3 regions of the Pantoea sp. KPR_PJ genome follow, and region 1 is predicted to be linked to each of the others. Evidence: predicted binding sites of a transcription regulator. Region 1 holds the regulator's gene; each other region holds the start of a gene.
The links. The regulator LexA, encoded in region 1, represses DNA repair genes until DNA is damaged. The targets are predictions, from matches to a motif close to TNCTGTATGTACATACAGNA.
Positions count from the first base shown of each region.

Region 2: dinB (DNA polymerase IV) is a predicted target of LexA. The motif match lies at 2,067-2,086, and genes of this name have one in related genera.
Region 3: mutH (DNA mismatch repair endonuclease MutH) is a predicted target of LexA. The motif match lies at 1,761-1,780, and genes of this name have one in related genera.

Region 1 is NZ_JABMIK010000004.1:25,337-30,943, forward strand. Features, by position in the region: gene plsB (glycerol-3-phosphate 1-O-acyltransferase PlsB) at 1-1,073, opposite strand, end outside; gene HP564_RS10640 (diacylglycerol kinase) at 1,202-1,570, shown strand; gene lexA (transcriptional repressor LexA) at 1,677-2,291, shown strand; gene dinF (MATE family efflux transporter DinF) at 2,421-3,743, shown strand; gene HP564_RS10655 (CsbD family protein) at 3,934-4,146, shown strand; gene zur (zinc uptake transcriptional repressor Zur) at 4,194-4,715, opposite strand; gene HP564_RS10665 (conjugal transfer protein TraF) at 5,161-5,607, shown strand, end outside.
Region 2 is NZ_JABMIK010000003.1:32,257-37,863, reverse strand. Features, by position in the region: gene HP564_RS08625 (NADP(H)-dependent aldo-keto reductase) at 1-818, shown strand, start outside; gene dinB (DNA polymerase IV) at 979-2,031, opposite strand; gene dpaA (peptidoglycan meso-diaminopimelic acid protein amidase) at 2,312-3,055, shown strand; gene HP564_RS08610 (class II glutamine amidotransferase) at 3,026-3,793, opposite strand; gene lpcA (D-sedoheptulose 7-phosphate isomerase) at 3,848-4,426, opposite strand; gene fadE (acyl-CoA dehydrogenase FadE) at 4,650-5,607, shown strand, end outside.
Region 3 is NZ_JABMIK010000003.1:38,509-44,115, forward strand. Features, by position in the region: gene HP564_RS08635 (TerC family protein) at 95-805, opposite strand; gene mutH (DNA mismatch repair endonuclease MutH) at 852-1,529, opposite strand; gene rppH (RNA pyrophosphohydrolase) at 2,215-2,745, shown strand; gene ptsP (phosphoenolpyruvate--protein phosphotransferase) at 2,757-5,003, shown strand; gene lgt (prolipoprotein diacylglyceryl transferase) at 5,125-5,607, shown strand, end outside.

The DNA of each region.
Region 1 (5,607 bases):
TTAAAGGTGCGTCGGATAAAGAATGCGCCCAGGCGACGGAAAATCGGGCCGGCTGGCCAGAAGTTCAGGTTGATGCCCGCAGCGATATGCGGCGGCACCAGCCCCTGGTGATAAAGCACATAGGAGAGCAGCAGGTAGTCCATGTGGCTGCGATGGCAGGGCACATAAACAATTTCATGGCCATCTTCCGCCAGCTGGCGCACGCGTTCGCCGCCGTTGACGTTGATGCCCTGATAGAGGCGGCTCCACAGCCAGCCCATGACGCGGTCAGTAATGCGGATCGCCTCATAGGAGAAGTCAGCCGCAATCTCTTCCATCATCTCGACGGCGTTCTGCTGCGCTTTCTCGTGAGAAACCTTCTTGCTGCGCGCTTCCTCTTCTACGGCCTTCTCAATCGCTTTGGACTGCAACAGCTTGTTGAAAAGATCCTGCCGCGCCGGCAGACGCGGGCCGATGGCGGCCAGACGCTGGCGAGCAAAGTGTATGCGTGCCACACGTGCCAGCTTCTGCGCAATAGATTTATCGGTGCCGTGCTGCGTGGCCATCCAGCGCAGTGAGACCGTGGGGGAAAAACGTACAAAGCTGTCGCGACCGTTCCAGAGCGTGGCGAAAAACTTCTCTACGCCGTTCAGTTCGCGCAGGTGCGGGGCATCGTTGCCCTGAACCTCACGGCCCGGAGCACGCCCAAACATCACCGATACCGGCAGCATCTGGATATCCAGATTTGGATTGTTGCGATGCAGATCCAGATACTCATGGAAAATTTTTACCGATTCCGTGTTTGGCACGAAATAGGGAAACACGCGTGGCCCATCGTGAATAAACACATGGCGTGGCAGCAGCGCGCCGTCAATTTCCAGCGGAACAAGCGGATCGGGCAAATTATGTTTGAGACACTGCTGGCGCAGCGTCATTAAATCCGCCTTGGAATCGTATGGCAGCACGTACATAATCGGCCGCGTGGGATCAAGTCCATGTTCGGAAACGGGATCGGCCGGAATGGCCTTACTTTTTACCAGAACAGAGAGTGGTAAATTCAACAATTTATAATAAAGTTTACGCCAACCTGACATAGACAACATGAAGCCTCTTGTTAGCAAAGCGCCGCAAGCATAACAGAAAGTGCTGCGAAGATCTGTGGCGGTGCCAAACGCACCCGGCCCACACATTGACGTTAAACAACTAAAAGGGTTCCCTCGCAATGGCAAGTAATACCACCGGCTTACTCAGGATTGTGAAAGCGGCTGGCTACTCGTGGCAAGGATTACGCGCCGCCTGGCAGCATGAGGCCGCATTTCGTCAGGAGGCGACCGCTGCTATTGTCGCTATTCTGGTAGCCTGCTGGCTGGATGTCGATACCGTTGCACGTATCCTGATGATTGGATCGGTAGTGCTGGTCATCATTGTTGAGATCCTTAACAGTGCCATTGAGGCCGTGGTTGACCGTATCGGTCAGGAGCGCCATCCCCTGGCGGGACGGGCGAAGGACATGGGCTCCGCGGCCGTTTTGCTGGCGATTATACTGGCGATGTTTGTCTGGATCGCGCTGCTCTGGTCGCATTTGCGGTAGGCTTTCCATAATTGCCCAAATGCCTGTTATTTCCCTGGGTTTCGGTTTTCATTTCGCCAATACCTGTATATACTCACAGCGACTGTATAAACAACCAGGGGGCGGGATGAAAGCATTAACCACCAGGCAGCAACAGGTTTATGACCTGATTCGCGACCATATTAACCAGACGGGCATGCCGCCAACGCGTGCGGAAATTGCCTCGCAGCTGGGGTTCCGTTCCCCGAACGCCGCTGAAGAGCATCTGAAAGCGCTGGCGCGCAAAGGCGTGATTGAGATTGTCTCTGGCGCATCGCGCGGCATTCGTCTGCTGATGGAAGAAGAAGAGTCGAATGGCCTGCCGTTGATTGGCCGCGTCGCAGCCGGTGAGCCATTGCTGGCGCAGGAACATATCGAAACGCACTATAAAGTTGACCCTGACCTGTTCAAACCTTCTGCTGATTTTCTGCTGCGCGTTGCTGGTATGTCGATGAAAGATATTGGCATTATGGATGGTGACCTGCTGGCGGTGCACAAAACTCAGGATGTCCGCAATGGCCAGGTCGTGGTGGCGCGCATCGACGATGAAGTCACGGTAAAACGCTGGAAAAAGCAGGGCACGGTGGTTCATCTGCTGCCAGAAAATAATGACTTCGAACCTATCGTGGTCGACACCCGCACGCAGTCGCTGACCGTTGAAGGTCTGGCGGTAGGCGTGGTACGCAACGGCGAGTGGCTCTGACCAGCGCGTTTCAGATGCCGGCCGATCTCTGTCGGGCGTCTGAACGCGAATCCCTGCGTATGCGGTCTGGGCTACTAACACCCCGGTAGCCCATTCATCTTTCCTGCGTTTTCAGGCATGGACCGGCTGATGCGTCTCTTTACTGCACACGATCGACACCTCTGGCGGCTGGCGCTGCCGATGATCCTTTCTAATATCACCGTGCCGCTGCTCGGTCTGGTAGACACCGCCGTTATCGGTCATCTCGATAGTCCGATTTATCTCGGCGGCGTGGCGATTGGCACCACAATAACCAGTTTCGTCTTTATGCTGCTGCTTTTTCTGCGCATGAGCACGACAGGGCTTACCGCTCAGGCCTTTGGCGCACGCGATCCGCTGGCGCTCGCTCGCGCTCTGACGCAGCCGCTGATAATGGCACTGCTGGCTGGTGTGCTGTTTATCCTGCTGCGCGATCCGCTCAGTATCCTGGCAGGACGGCTGGCGGGCGGCGATCCGCAGGTGCTGGAGCAGGCCGCACGCTTTATCCATATCCGCTGGCTCAGCGCGCCTGCAACTCTGGCAAACATGGTTATTCTCGGCTGGCTGCTGGGCGTGCAGTATGTGCGTGCGCCGGTTGTTCTGCTGGTGGTGGGCAACAGCGTGAACATTCTGCTCGACCTCTGGCTGGTGCCTGGTCTGAAGTGGGGCGTGGCAGGTGCAGCAACCGCCACGGCGGTGGCAGAATATGTCACGCTGGCCGTTGGACTGGCGATGGTATGGCGAGTGCTGAAAATACGCGGTATCACCCCGGCGATGTTGCAGAAGAGCTGGCGTGGCGACATCAGCCGCCTGCTGCGCCTGAATCGCGACATCATGCTGCGGTCGCTGCTGTTACAGCTCTGCTTCGCCTCGCTAACGCTGGTGGGAGCGCGTCTGGGGCCGGAGATCGTCGCGACTAACGCCGTATTGCTGATGTTTATTACGTTTACCGCCTATGCGCTTGACGGCTTTGCCTATGCGGTCGAAGCCGTGTCAGGCGAAGCCTACGGTGCGCGTGATGGCGAAAAGCTGCTGGCGGTGTGGCACGCGGCGTGTCGTCAGGCGGGATGTGTGGCGCTGGCGTTTGCGCTAATTTATGCGGTGAGTGGTGAATCCGTTGTGGCGCTGCTTACCTCGCTGGAGCCACTACGGCAGCAGGTCGATCGCTATCTTGTCTGGCAAATCATTCTGCCGCTGGCGGGCGTCTGGTGCTATCTGCTGGATGGTCTCTTTATTGGCGCTACGCGCGGGCGCGAAATGCGCAACAGTATGGCTGTTGCCGCGCTGGGTTACTTCCTGACGCTGCTGACGCTGCCCTGGCTGGGTAATCACGGCTTATGGCTGGCAATAACCGTTTTCCTTGCGCTACGCGGCATCTCACTGTGGTTTATCTGGCGGCGGGAGTGGCGCTTAAGCCGCTGGTTTTCCAGCTGATTAGCCAGACGGCAGCGCCAGCAGGTGCTGATTTTTAACAGATTATTCTGTAATGATCTGTAATTGTCCGGCAGTTGCCGATTCGTCTACTACAATTACCTTACAACAGCGCAACAGAGCAGCGCTTTGTATTGTCGTACCGCCGTTACGCGGTGGTATGTAAAACTAAGGATGACGTGGAGGTCTGAAAATGAATAAAGACGAAGCGAGCGGTAACTGGAAGCAGTTCAAAGGTAAATTTAAAGAAAAATGGGGCAAGCTGACCGACGATGATATGCAGGTAATCGAAGGTAAACGCGACCAGCTTGTCGGCAAAATCCAGGAACGCTACGGTTACGCGAAGGACGAGGCTGAGAAAGAAGTCTCCGACTGGGAAACCCAGAACAAAGATTACCGCTGGTAATCCCCTTCACTCAGGATGAGTGAAAGAGCAGCACAGGGATGTGCTCTTTATCCCCGCTTTCCGCGCTTTTTCCCCTCTTTTTCATGGTCGTGGTTGCAGCTATCTGGATGAACACACGCCTCAACTTCAGCACAGCTTACACAGAGCCCATGCGCTTCAATCACGCTATGCCTTAACGCAAAGCGCGCTTCGCCTGCCAGATCGCCGATAATTTTTTCTACACCTTGCGCCTGTTTTTCGGTCACTGCCGCACAGCGATCGCATACCAGCATAACTGAGGTATGGGCGGGTGCCTCGAAGTGATGACAAACCACATAGCTGTTGTTGGATTCCACCCGGTGAATAAAGCCCTGCTCAAGCAAAAAATCCAGCGCACGATAGACCGTTGGCGGCTTTGCCTGTGGCTCCGTTGCGCGGAGGCGGTCCAGCAGGTCATAAGCGCTAATCGATCCATGTTGCGCAGCCATCAGACGTAATACCTCTGCGCGCTGCGTGGTCAGGCGCACGCCGCGCTGCAGACACAGTTTTTCCGCCTGGGTCATGATTTGCTCTGGCGTCATTGTCGACATGGTGATTCTCCGCTTAAAACGAGATGTTATTTTATCACATTAAATGTGCTTCCGCTGGGGTTACCGCGACGGACATTTTTTTGACTGTTTATTTAGCAAAACCATGTTGTTACAGGAAAATGACTTCTGTTGCGCTATTTCAGGACGTTTACTCAGGGCCAACATTATCGAGACATAATGAAACAAAATGGACGTTTTGCTTTACAACTCACCAGGTTAAGCACTAATGTTCATGGGTTCTTAAGGAAGGACTGGCCTTAATATCCTTTTTTGACTACCCCGCTACATAATAAAAGCGCTGATTTGCAGAGAAATCATCCAATCAGGCGAATAACAACGCTGTTCCAACTTACTTCACAGCAATGAACGGTTAGATGCCATTCACAATAGCGCTAACCACAAATTTCGAAGATGAATGTTTCCTGATCAAGGTGATGGCAGACAAATGGCGAACAACCCCACTCTGCGCTCTGCGCTTTTATATCCTGCTGCGTTAAGTGCAATTTTTCTTTCTTCCTCCGCGATAGCCGCGGGCACCTGGTATGATGCACGCAATGACGCCATGGGTGGCACCGGCGTTGCCTCCTCTACATGGAGCTCAGCCGTGCTGGCGAACCCGGCGCTGATGACCCGCGCTCATTCAGAGGATAACGTCGGAATTATCTTTCCGTCAGCGGGTTTGCAGGTCACGGATAAAGACAAAATGGTGGATAAGGTTGACGATATCAGTGATACCGTCGATCGCTATCGTGGCGTAATCGATAACCTGACCTTTCGCGATTTCCTTAACGGCTATCCGCAGCTTAAATCGGCGTCACGGGATGTCGCCAACCAGTTGCGCGATCTGCGCGGCAATAAAGCCAATGGTACAGCAGGGGTCGCGCTGGCGGTA
Region 2 (5,607 bases), on a different contig from region 1:
CGCGCGGCAGCCGCGACAAAGTTATTCTTGCCAGCAAGGTGTCTGGGCCGGTACGCGGCGCGGACGCCTCTATTCGTCCCAACCAGGCACTGGATCGCAAAAACATCCGCGAAGCGCTGGACGCCAGCCTGAAGCGTCTGAATACCGACTATCTCGATCTCTATCAGCTGCACTGGCCGCAGCGCCAGACCAACTACTTTGGCAAGCTGGGCTACCAGTACAGCGAGAACAGCGTGCCGGTTACGCTGCTGGAGACGCTGGAAGCACTGGCCGAGCAGGTGCGTGCCGGTAAGATTCGCTATATTGGGGTGTCGAACGAAACGGCCTGGGGGGTGATGCGCTATTTACAGCTGGCGGAGAAACATGAGCTGCCGCGCATCGTCACTATTCAGAATCCCTACAGCCTGCTGAACCGCAGCTTCGAGGTGGGCCTGGCGGAGATCAGTCAGCATGAAGGGGTCGAACTGCTGGCTTACTCCAGTCTGGCTTTCGGTACGCTGAGCGGTAAATACCTGAACGGTGCAAAACCGGCAGGGGCGCGCAATACCCTGTTTAGCCGCTTTACGCGCTACAGCGGCGAGCAGTCGCAGCAGGCGATTGCGGAATATGTCGCCCTGGCGCAGAAGCACCAGCTGGATCCCTCTCAGATGGCGCTGGCCTACGTGCGCCAGCAGCCGTTTGTTGCCAGTACCCTGCTGGGCGCCACGACCATTGAGCAGCTGAAGATCAATATCGACAGCTTCAATCTGACGCTGGATGCTGAAGTGCTGGAAGCGCTGGAAACGATTCACCGCCGCTACACCTATCCAGCCCCTTAAGCCATCCTTTAGCCAGGCACCTGAGCAGGCGCCTGGCACACGGCCTTGATGCGCGCGCGTTCTGCCCCCTCTGTGCGGAACGCGTTGCCGTTCAACCCCGGCGGCCTGCCTTCAGGCGCTGCTGCCGATCGGCAAAACGGCAATTCGGTTGCTCCTCTGGCTACAGCCCCAGCAGCAGTTGCCGTTCAAGCTGGGGGTCGATCAGGGTCACGTGAAGTCCCACCAGCCGAACGCCGCGCCCGGCGCGCCGCTCATCCCACGTCTTGCGCGCCACCGCAATCAGATCCTCTTTGTTCAGCTCCGGCCAGATATGTTCCTGGGTGGTAAGCTGAAAATCGTTGAACTTGAGTTTGACCCCCTGCCGCGCAATCTGCCTGTCAGGCCGCACCTGCGTCAAACGGCGCTCCAGTTCTGCATAGAGAAAATCGATAATCTCCAGGCAGGCTTCCCAGCTGTGAATATCCTCCGCCAGCGTGCGTTCGACGCCGACGGATTTACGTTCGCGCTCAACCACCACGCCACGCTCATCAATACCGTGGCTGCGCTCCCACAGCACTCGACCAAACTTGCCAAAGCGCTTGAGCAACTGCGCCACATCCGTTTTCTGCACGTCAGCACAGGTATAGAGTCCCATCTCCTCCAGCTTTTTCGTTGCCACCTTGCCCACGCCCGGAATTTTCGCCAGCGGCAGCGACAGCAGAAAGCCGGGCATCTCCTGCGGCGTAATCACGTACTGCCCGTTCGGCTTGTTGAGATCGGAGGCGATTTTGGCGAGAAACTTAATGGGGGCGACGCCTGCGGAGGCGGTCAGCCCGGTCTCCTGAAAAATCGCCTCCCGAATATCGCGGGCGATCAGCGTGGCCGAGCCATGACAGTGCTTGCTGTCAGTAACATCCAGATAGGCTTCATCCAGCGACAGCGGTTCAATAAGCGGGGTATAGCGCAGAAAAACATCGCGGATCTGCTGTGACGCTTCTTTGTAGGCGTCAAAACGCCCCGGCAGCAGCTTAAGGTGCGGGCAGAGCTTGAGCGCCGTGGCGGTCGGCATGGCACTGCGTACGCCATATTTGCGTGCCGGATAGTTCGCCGTGCTGATCACGCCGCGCCGCTCACGGCTACCGCCAATAGCAATGGGGATATCACGCAACGCCGGGTTGTCGCGCATCTCTACCGCTGCATAGAAGCAGTCCATATCGACATGTATGATTTTCACGCTCGCTCACCATCCGTTTTCGCCACGCCTGATGATACTGTATAGATGTACAGATGCCAAAGCGTCCAGTGGCAACAAGGTAAAACGGTATGGCACAGCATGACCAAAGTTTACAAATTTTTGGTCGTTAATGATTCAGTAAAGCGCGAATTTAGCAGGTGGCGTCTTGATAAAAAAACAGACAATGCTAATGTTGCGCTGCTGTAGCGGAATTTTCCGATAATGCAAGTCTGAGACGCGTTTCGCGTCACCGTTCTTCCTCACTCAAGGTACACACAGCATGGGCAAAATCGCACTTCTGTTTGCGATGATTTTGATGCCAGCCCTCAGCATGGCAATGACTCCCGAACCGACGCAGTCGTCGACGCCGGTGAGTAAAGAATTAAAGAAACAGTTACTGGGTACGCCGGTTTATATTCAGATCTTCAAGGAAGAACGCACGCTTGAGCTGTATGGCAAAATCGGCAACGAATTCCGCCTGCTGGATGCCTATCGCATCTGTAACTTTTCCGGCGGTCTTGGTCCGAAACGTCGGGAAGGTGACTTCAAAAGCCCGGAAGGATTTTACAGCGTCAGGCTAAATCAGCTTAAGCCGGACAGCCGCTTTTATCGCGCAATCAATGTGGGTTTCCCGAACCAGTATGACCGCGAACACGCCTATACCGGTGCCTATCTGATGATCCACGGCGACTGCAAATCGATTGGCTGCTATGCCATGACCGACGCCTATATGGACGAGATCTTTACCTATGTGAACGCGGCGCTGCGCAACGGCCAGTCAGAGGTGAACATCAGCATCTTCCCGTTCCGCATGACCGACAGTAATATGCAGCGCCATCGCTACTCGACCTATGCCAGCTTCTGGCGCGAGCTGCAGCCTGGCTATGCCTACTTTGCCAAATATCGTCAGCCGCCAACGATTAACGTGACCAGCGGCAGCTATGTGATGAACAGCAGCAGCCCGGTCATGGTCAATCCCGAGGCGGCGTCTAAATCATTCCTGGCGCTCTCCAAGGCAGAATAACGCCCACTCGCCTGGCACGATGCGGTGCCAGGTTTCATTTCCCGTCAGCGGCTGCGTCGCAATCACCGTCACCACATCATTGGCGCTGGTGTGCTGCTGGAAATCAATCTCCACGTCCTGATCCAGCAGCTGCGCTTTGCCGAACGGTGCGCGGCGCGTGATCCAGTAAAGATTGGTCGAGCAGAACGCCATCAGGTAGCGGCCATCGGACAGCAGCATATTAAATACGCCCTTCTGCCGCAGTTCAGACGCCAGTTCGGCCACGTAGCGAAACACCGCAGGCCAGTTAGCGGGCGTGCGCGGATAGCGCATGGCGAGCTTGTGCAGGATCCAGCAAAACGCCTTCTCGCTGTCGGTTTCTCCCACCGGGCGAAAATGGCCAGTTTCCAGCTGGCGATAGCCCTTCAGCTGGCCATTATGTGCATAGGTCCAGTTGCGTCCCCAGAGTTCGCGGGTAAACGGGTGGGTATTTTCCAGTGACACCGGCCCGCGATTTGCCTGGCGGATATGCGCCACCACCGACTGGGACTTGATGGGGTACTCCTGCACCAGACGCGCAATCGGCGAGTTGTAGCTCGGTAGCGGATCTTTAAAGGTGCGGCATCCTCTGTCCTCATAAAAGGTGATGCCCCAGCCATCTTTATGCGGCCCGGTTCCACCGCCGCGCTGCACCAGGCCGGTAAAACTGAAACAGATATCGGTTGGAACGTTAGCGCTCATCCCGAGCAATTCGCACATAGCTACCGCCTTAGTCAGAAATGCCGCCTGGGTTCTCGCCGGCGGCCAGCCTTATTACTTCACCATCTCTTTTTCAATCAAGAGCATCAGGATATGGATCACCTTGATGTGGATCTCCTGAATGCGGTCAGCATAGCCAAAGTGCGGAACGCGAATCTCGATATCCGCAGAGCCAGCCATTTTGCCGCCGTCTTTGCCGGTCAGGGTAATGACTTTCATCCCCTGCGCGCGCGCCGCCTCAATGGCCTTAATGATATTGGCTGAGTTACCAGAGGTCGACAGCCCCAGCAGCACGTCGCCCGGGCGGCCCACCGCTTCGATATAGCGCGAGAAAACGTAGTCATAGCCGAAATCGTTGCTGACGCAGGAGAGATGGCTGACATCCGAGATGGCAATGGCCGGGTAACCTGGACGGTTTTCGCGATAGCGTCCGGTCAGCTCTTCCGCAAAATGCATCGCGTCGCAGTGGGAACCGCCGTTGCCGCAGGAGAGCACTTTGCCTCCTGCCTTGAAGCTGTCGGCCAGCAGCACAGCCGCGCGCTGAATAGCATGAATGTTCGCCTCGTCGCTAAGGAATTTATTCAGCGTATCCGCTGCTTCATTCAGCTCAGAGCGAATGATGTCCTGGTACATAGGGATGTCCTTGTTAGTAAAAGAGTGACCCTGCAAGTTTAACGGAATGGCGAGTTGCCGCAAAGCACAGGCCGCGCGAAAGCCAGCCCGTGCGCCGCGCGGAAAGCCCCGTTTTTGTGAGTAAGGTTGTAATTGTGATGTAAACGAATTGCTAATTATCAGCCAGTGGCATACATCTCTACCTATAACAGGTCAGACCTCTTACTACTACGGAGCTGTGATTATGATGGTTGTGTCGATCCTCGCGACGCTGGTATTGATCAGCGCCCTGTTTTATCACCGCATCTCGCTGGCGATGAGCAGCGCCATTCTGCTGCTGTGGACGCTTGCCTGGTCAGTAGCGAACGTCTGGACGCCCTGGCTGCTGCTGCCGCTGGCCATTATCCTGCTGCCTTTCAATCTGCCTGCCCTGCGCCGTGCCCTGTTTTCGCAGCCGATGCTGCAACGCTTTCAGCAGGTGATGCCGCCAATGTCGCGTACAGAAAAAGAAGCGATTGATGCCGGGACCACCTGGTGGGAGGGCGATCTGTTTCAGGGTAAACCCGACTGGCAGAAACTGCACAACTATCCGCAGCCGCGACTGACGCCGGAAGAGCAGGCCTTTCTCGATGGCCCGGTTGAAGAAGCCTGCCGCATGGCTAACGACTTTGAAATTACCCATGAGATGGCCGATCTGCCGCCGGCGCTCTGGGCCTATCTGAAAGAGCAGCGCTTCTTCGCCATGATCATCAAGAAGGAGTATGGCGGGCTGGAGTTTTCTGCCTACGCGCAGGCTCGCGTCCTGCAAAAGCTGGCGGGCGTGTCAGGCATTCTGGCGATTACCGTGGGCGTGCCTAACTCGCTCGGCCCGGGTGAACTGCTGCAACATTACGGCACCGACGAACAGAAAGATCACTACCTGCCGCGTCTGGCACGCGGTGACGATATCCCCTGCTTTGCCCTGACCAGCCCGGAAGCAGGCTCCGACGCCGGATCGATTCCAGACACGGGCGTAGTCTGTATGGGCGAGTGGCAGGGTGAACAGGTGCTGGGTATGCGCCTGACCTGGAACAAACGCTACATTACGCTGGCGCCGGTGGCCACCGTGCTGGGCCTGGCTTTCAAGCTCTCCGATCCTGACCATCTGCTGGGTGACACCGAGTCGCTGGGCATTACCTGCGCGCTCATCCCAACCAGCACGC
Region 3 (5,607 bases), on a different contig from region 1:
AACTGCAAAAAGTGTAGTAATAAATCCTTTTAGCGCTTTGCGTTATCGCATGATTCCGAAAATAAAAGGGCGGCCCCTGGCCGCCCTTGACTTTTTACGCCGCGTTTTTCTTGCTGCGCATCAGGTTTAAACACTCAACGGCCATGGAGAAGAACATGGCAAAATAGATGTAACCTTTTGGTACATGCACCGCAAAGCTTTCCAGAATAAGGGTAAAGCCGACCAGAATCAGGAAAGAGAGCGCCAGCATTTTAATCGACGGATGGCGATCGACGAACTCGCCAATGGCGCGTGCGGCGAACATCATCATCAGTACCGCAATCACCACTGCGGCCATCATAATAAACAGATGATCGGAGAGGCCCACGGCGGTGATCACCGAATCCAGGCTAAAAATAATATCCAGCAGCATGATCTGCACAATTGCACCGAAGAAAGAGTGAACGTTAGATTTATGCTCCTCTTCGCCGCCTTCGATGGTTTCGTGGATCTCCATGCTCGACTTCCACAGCAGGAACAGGCCACCGCCCAGCAGGATGAGATCGCGCCATGAAAAGGCGTGGTCAAACAACGTAAACAGCGGGTTAGTCAGGCGTGCGACCCAGGCAATCGAGGCCAGCAGGCCAAGACGCATCAGCATGGCGCCCATCAGGCCGAGGCGGCGAGCGCTGGCCTGTTGATGTTTCGGCAGTTTTGCGACAACCAGCGACAGAAAAATGATGTTATCAATGCCCAGAACCACTTCAAGGATGGTCAGCGTACCCAGTGCCAGCCAGGCATTGGGATCGGTTATCCACTCAAACATGCTCACTCTCAATCTTAAACGAAAAGTAAACGGCGATTATACGCACTTAAAGTAAAAAGTGACGCGCCAGCAGAGGGGCAGTAAAGCTTTTCTTTAAATAAAAGCCGCGCGGCAGCGTCATAATCGGCTCGCCATGCTCACCGATACCTTCCGTCAGTGCCCGACTGTTGGCGGCTTTTGGCCGGATTTGTAGCCAGGCGCCGTGACGAGCGGTAATGCGCTCCACCTGGCCCAGTACAATCATATCCATTAGCTCTTCCCAGTCCTGACGCAGCCTGCGCTCTTCCTCTTCGTTCGGACGCCAGAGCAGCGGCGCGCCGACGCGACGCTGTGCCAGAGGAATAGCGCGATCGCCCTCTACCGGTATCCACAGCACGCGTGCCAGCTTATGACGCACATGGCTGGTTTCCCAGGTGACGCCGCTATTGCCCGTCAGCGGTGCCACGCAAACAAAGGTGGTTTCCAGCGGCTTACCCTGGGCATCAACAGGAATGGTCTTTAGCTCAATGCCAAGATGAGCGAAATCCTGCTCTGCTTTACTGCCTGCACTGGCACCCAGATAGCGTTCCAGCAGCATTCCTACCCAGCCCTTATCGCGCCGGAGATCGGCTGGCATCGGTAATCCGGCCTGGCTGGCAAGCTCTTCCAGCGTCTGACCCGCCAGCGCATGGGCGCGCGACAGGAGTATCGCTTCATTTTCGGGCGGAGCAGGGAGGAAATTCATCTCAGTAACCCAGTGGTTAAATTTTGTGCGATTTTTTCTCCCGACCTCTTTTCCACAGCGGGGTCTGGAGAGAGAAAACAGATAATAGCATGATTGATCATGCTTTTTTAATGGCAGGTCAGACAGACGACAGCGTCAAAGTCAGGGTTATCCCGGATTAACGGTAACAATGAACAGGATGTGAACCTGAGTTATCCACAGAAGAGTGGGATAACCCGGGGTCAGACGCGCTACTGGTTTCATTTACAGCCTTGACATCAGGGCAAAAGCGGCTTTTTTGGCCACTCGTGACTAAGTTTACTGCGTTGTCTGTGGATAAAAACGACGTCGATTGATATTTAACCAGTTGCGCGGTGCATGGGATAATTCCAAAAAAATCAGGCGCAGATGTTCTGAATAAGAGTGGTTTAATACGCTGTTTTATCGCAATAAAATTTAATTTTTTGTGCGGTGAGGGCGCCGGGGGCATAAAAGTTTATTCAGCTAATTCCCGTGTTCTGCACAAAGCTATCCACAGAAAACGTGAATAAGATCGCCCCTTTGCGTGCATTATTGTTTATAACTTTAGGCGATCCTGTGAGTTATCCAGGTTTTCTCTGGTGTTCTCCCCGTCAATCCAGTGGTTTACCGCCTGTGAGGAGTGTGAAACAATCAGGCTATTCAAATTTAGCTTTGAGGTAGTCCAGTGATCGATGATGATGGCTACCGCCCGAATGTTGGTATCGTAATCTGTAACAGGCAAGGACAAGTGTTGTGGGCCAGGCGCTTTGGACAGCACTCCTGGCAGTTTCCTCAGGGAGGCATCAATCCCGGTGAAACCGCTGAACAGGCGATGTATCGCGAACTGTTCGAAGAAGTGGGTTTACACCGTAAAGATGTTCGAATACTTGCATCTACCCGTAACTGGTTGCGCTACAAATTGCCAAAACGTTTGGTGCGTTGGGATACAAAGCCGGTGTGTATCGGCCAGAAACAAAAGTGGTTTCTTCTGCAGTTGATGTGCAATGACGCGGATATCAATGTGCAACACAGCAGCACGCCGGAGTTTGATGGCTGGCGTTGGGTGAGCTTCTGGTATCCGGTGCGTCAGGTTGTCTCCTTTAAACGCGATGTGTATCGCCGCGTCATGAAGGAATTCGCTGGCGTGGTGATGTCGATGCAGGAGAGTGCAGGGCAGCCGCGCAGTGCGCCAGCCCATCGACGGAAAAGAGGATAGGCCACGCTCTTATGCTCACTCAGTTGCGCGAAATAGTAGAAAAGGTGGCGAGCGCGCCGCGTCTGACTGACGCGCTCGACATTCTGGTCAATGAGATCTGCCTGGCGATGGACACCGAAGTGTGCTCCGTTTACCTGGCGGATCATGAACACCATTGCTACTACCTGATGGCTACGCGGGGTCTGAAAAAACCGCGTGGCCGCACCGTTACGCTGGCGTTCGACGAAGGGATCGTCGGCCTGGTGGGGCGGCTCGCTGAACCTATCAACCTGGCTGACGCGCAAAGCCATCCCAGCTTCAAATATATTCCTGCCGTTAAAGAGGAGCGCTATCGCTCTTTCCTCGGCGTGCCGATCATTAGCCGACGACAGCTGCTGGGCGTGCTGGTGGTCCAGCAGCGCGAACACCGTCAGTTTGACGAAAGCGAAGAATCTTTCCTGGTGACTCTGGCGACGCAGATGGCTGCTCTGCTGTCGCAGTCGCAGCTCGGTCAGCTGTTTGGTCAGTTCCGCCAGACGCGGGTGCGCGCCATTGCGGCCGCGCCAGGCGTGGCCGTCGCGCCGGGCTGGGTGGATGAAACCCAGCCGCTGCTGGATCAGGTGTCAGCCGCCTCTACGCTGGACGTTCAGCGTGAACGTGAGCGTCTGGTGCTGGCGATGAGCGAAGCCGCCAGCGAATTTCGCCGCTTCAGTAAGCGCTTTGCCGCTGGCGTGCAGAAAGAGAGTGCGGCCATCTTCGACCTCTACTCCCACCTGTTAACGGATGCGCGGCTGAAAAAAGATCTTTTCGAAGAGATCGAACGCGGATCGGTCGCTGAATGGGCGGTCAAAAAGGTTATAGAGAAATTTGCCGCTCAGTTCGCCAGCCTCAGCGACAGCTATCTGCGCGAGCGGGCGGGCGATCTGCGCGTGCTGGGGCAGCGCCTGCTGTTCCATCTCGACGATTCGCTGGTGGGGACTAACGCCTGGCCGGAGCGCTTTGTGCTGGTGGCTGATGAGCTTACCGCTACCACGCTGGCTGAACTGCCGCATGAGCGGCTGGCGGGCATCGTGGTGCGTGACGGTGCGGCCAACTCGCACGCCGCCATTCTGACGCGCGCCATGGGCATTCCCACGGTTATGGGCGCGGATATCCTGCCTGCGCAGCTAAATAAGCGCCTGCTGATTGTTGACGGCTATCGCGGCGAGTTGCTGATCGATCCTGAGCCGGTGCTGGTGCAGGAGTATCAGCGCTTAATCAGCGAAGAGAATGCGCTGAGCAAGATGGCGGAGGGGGTGGTCGATCAGCCGGGCGAGCTACAAAGCGGTGAACGCATTCAGGTGATGCTCAATGCCGGTCTGAGCCCGGAGCATGAGCAGACGCTCGACAGCTGGGTCGATGGCATCGGCCTCTACCGCACAGAAATCCCCTTTATGCTGCAAAATGGCTTCCCCTCAGAGGAAGAGCAGGTTGCGCAGTATCAGGGGATGCTACAGCTGTTTCACAACAAGCCGGTTACGCTACGCACCCTGGATGTGGGAGCTGACAAGCAGCTGCCTTACATGCCGATCAGCGAAGAGAACCCCTGTCTGGGCTGGCGCGGTATTCGCCTGACGCTGGATCAGCCGGAAATTTTCCTTGTGCAGGTGCGCGCGATGCTGCGTGCCAATGCTGCCTCCGGTAATCTGAGCATTCTGTTGCCGATGATCAGCCACATTGATGAGATCGACGATGCGGTGCGGCTGATCCAGCGCGCCGGGCGTGAAGTCGAGGAGATGCTGGGCTACGCGATCCCTAAACCGCGCGTCGGCGTCATGATCGAAGTGCCGTCGATGCTGTTTATGATCCCGCAGCTACAGTCGCGCGTCGATTTTGTCTCGGTCGGCACTAACGACCTGACGCAATATTTGATGGCGGTAGATCGCAACAATACGCGCGTGGCGAATCTCTACGACGCCTTGCATCCCGCCATGCTGCGCGCGCTGCACACTATCGCTACCGAAGCCCGTCTGGCGAATCTGGAACTCTGTCTTTGTGGTGAAATGGCTGGCGATCCGATGTGCGTCGCGCTGCTGGTTGGGCTTGGCTATCACCATCTCAGCATGAACGGCAAGAACGTGCCGCGCGTGAAATATCTGCTGCGCCATCTGGATAAAGAGGAAACGCAGAAACTCAGCGAGCAGGGGCTAAATGCCCATACTGCGTCCGAAGTTCGCCATCTGGTGGCCGCTTTTATGGAGCGGCGCGGACTAGGCGGTCTGATCCGCGGCGGGCGTTGAGCGTTATCCTCGTTTACATTTACGCTTCTCAGTAAAAAACCAGGCTGTGCTATGATGCGCAGCCTTTGACATATCCGCCTGGCGCCCGCTTTTTTCAGGGCTGAAAATTGAATGGTGAATGATGAATAACGGCTATATCGCATTTCCGCAGTTCGATCCGGTGATCTTCTCCATCGGACCGGTTTCGCTGCACTGGTACGGACTGATGTACCTTGTAGGCTTTGTTTTTGCCATGTGGCTGGCGGTTCGCCGCGCCAACAAACCTGGCAGCGGCTGGAAAAAAGAGGAGGTTGAAAACCTGCTCTATGCAGGGTTCCTCGGCGTCTTCCTCGGCGGACGTATTGGCTATGTGCTGTTCTACAACCTGCCGCTGTTTCTCGATAACCCACTCTATCTGTTTAAAGTCTGGGATGGCGGCATGTCGTTCCACGGCGGGCTGATCGGCGTTATCGTTGTGATGCTGATTTTTGCACGCCGTACCAAACGCACCTTTTTTCAGGTTTCTGACTTTATCGCGCCGCTGATTCCGTTTGGGTTGGGTGCTGGCCGTCTCGGCAACTTTATTAACGGTGAGCTGTGGGGCCGCGTCGCGCCTGACTTTAAA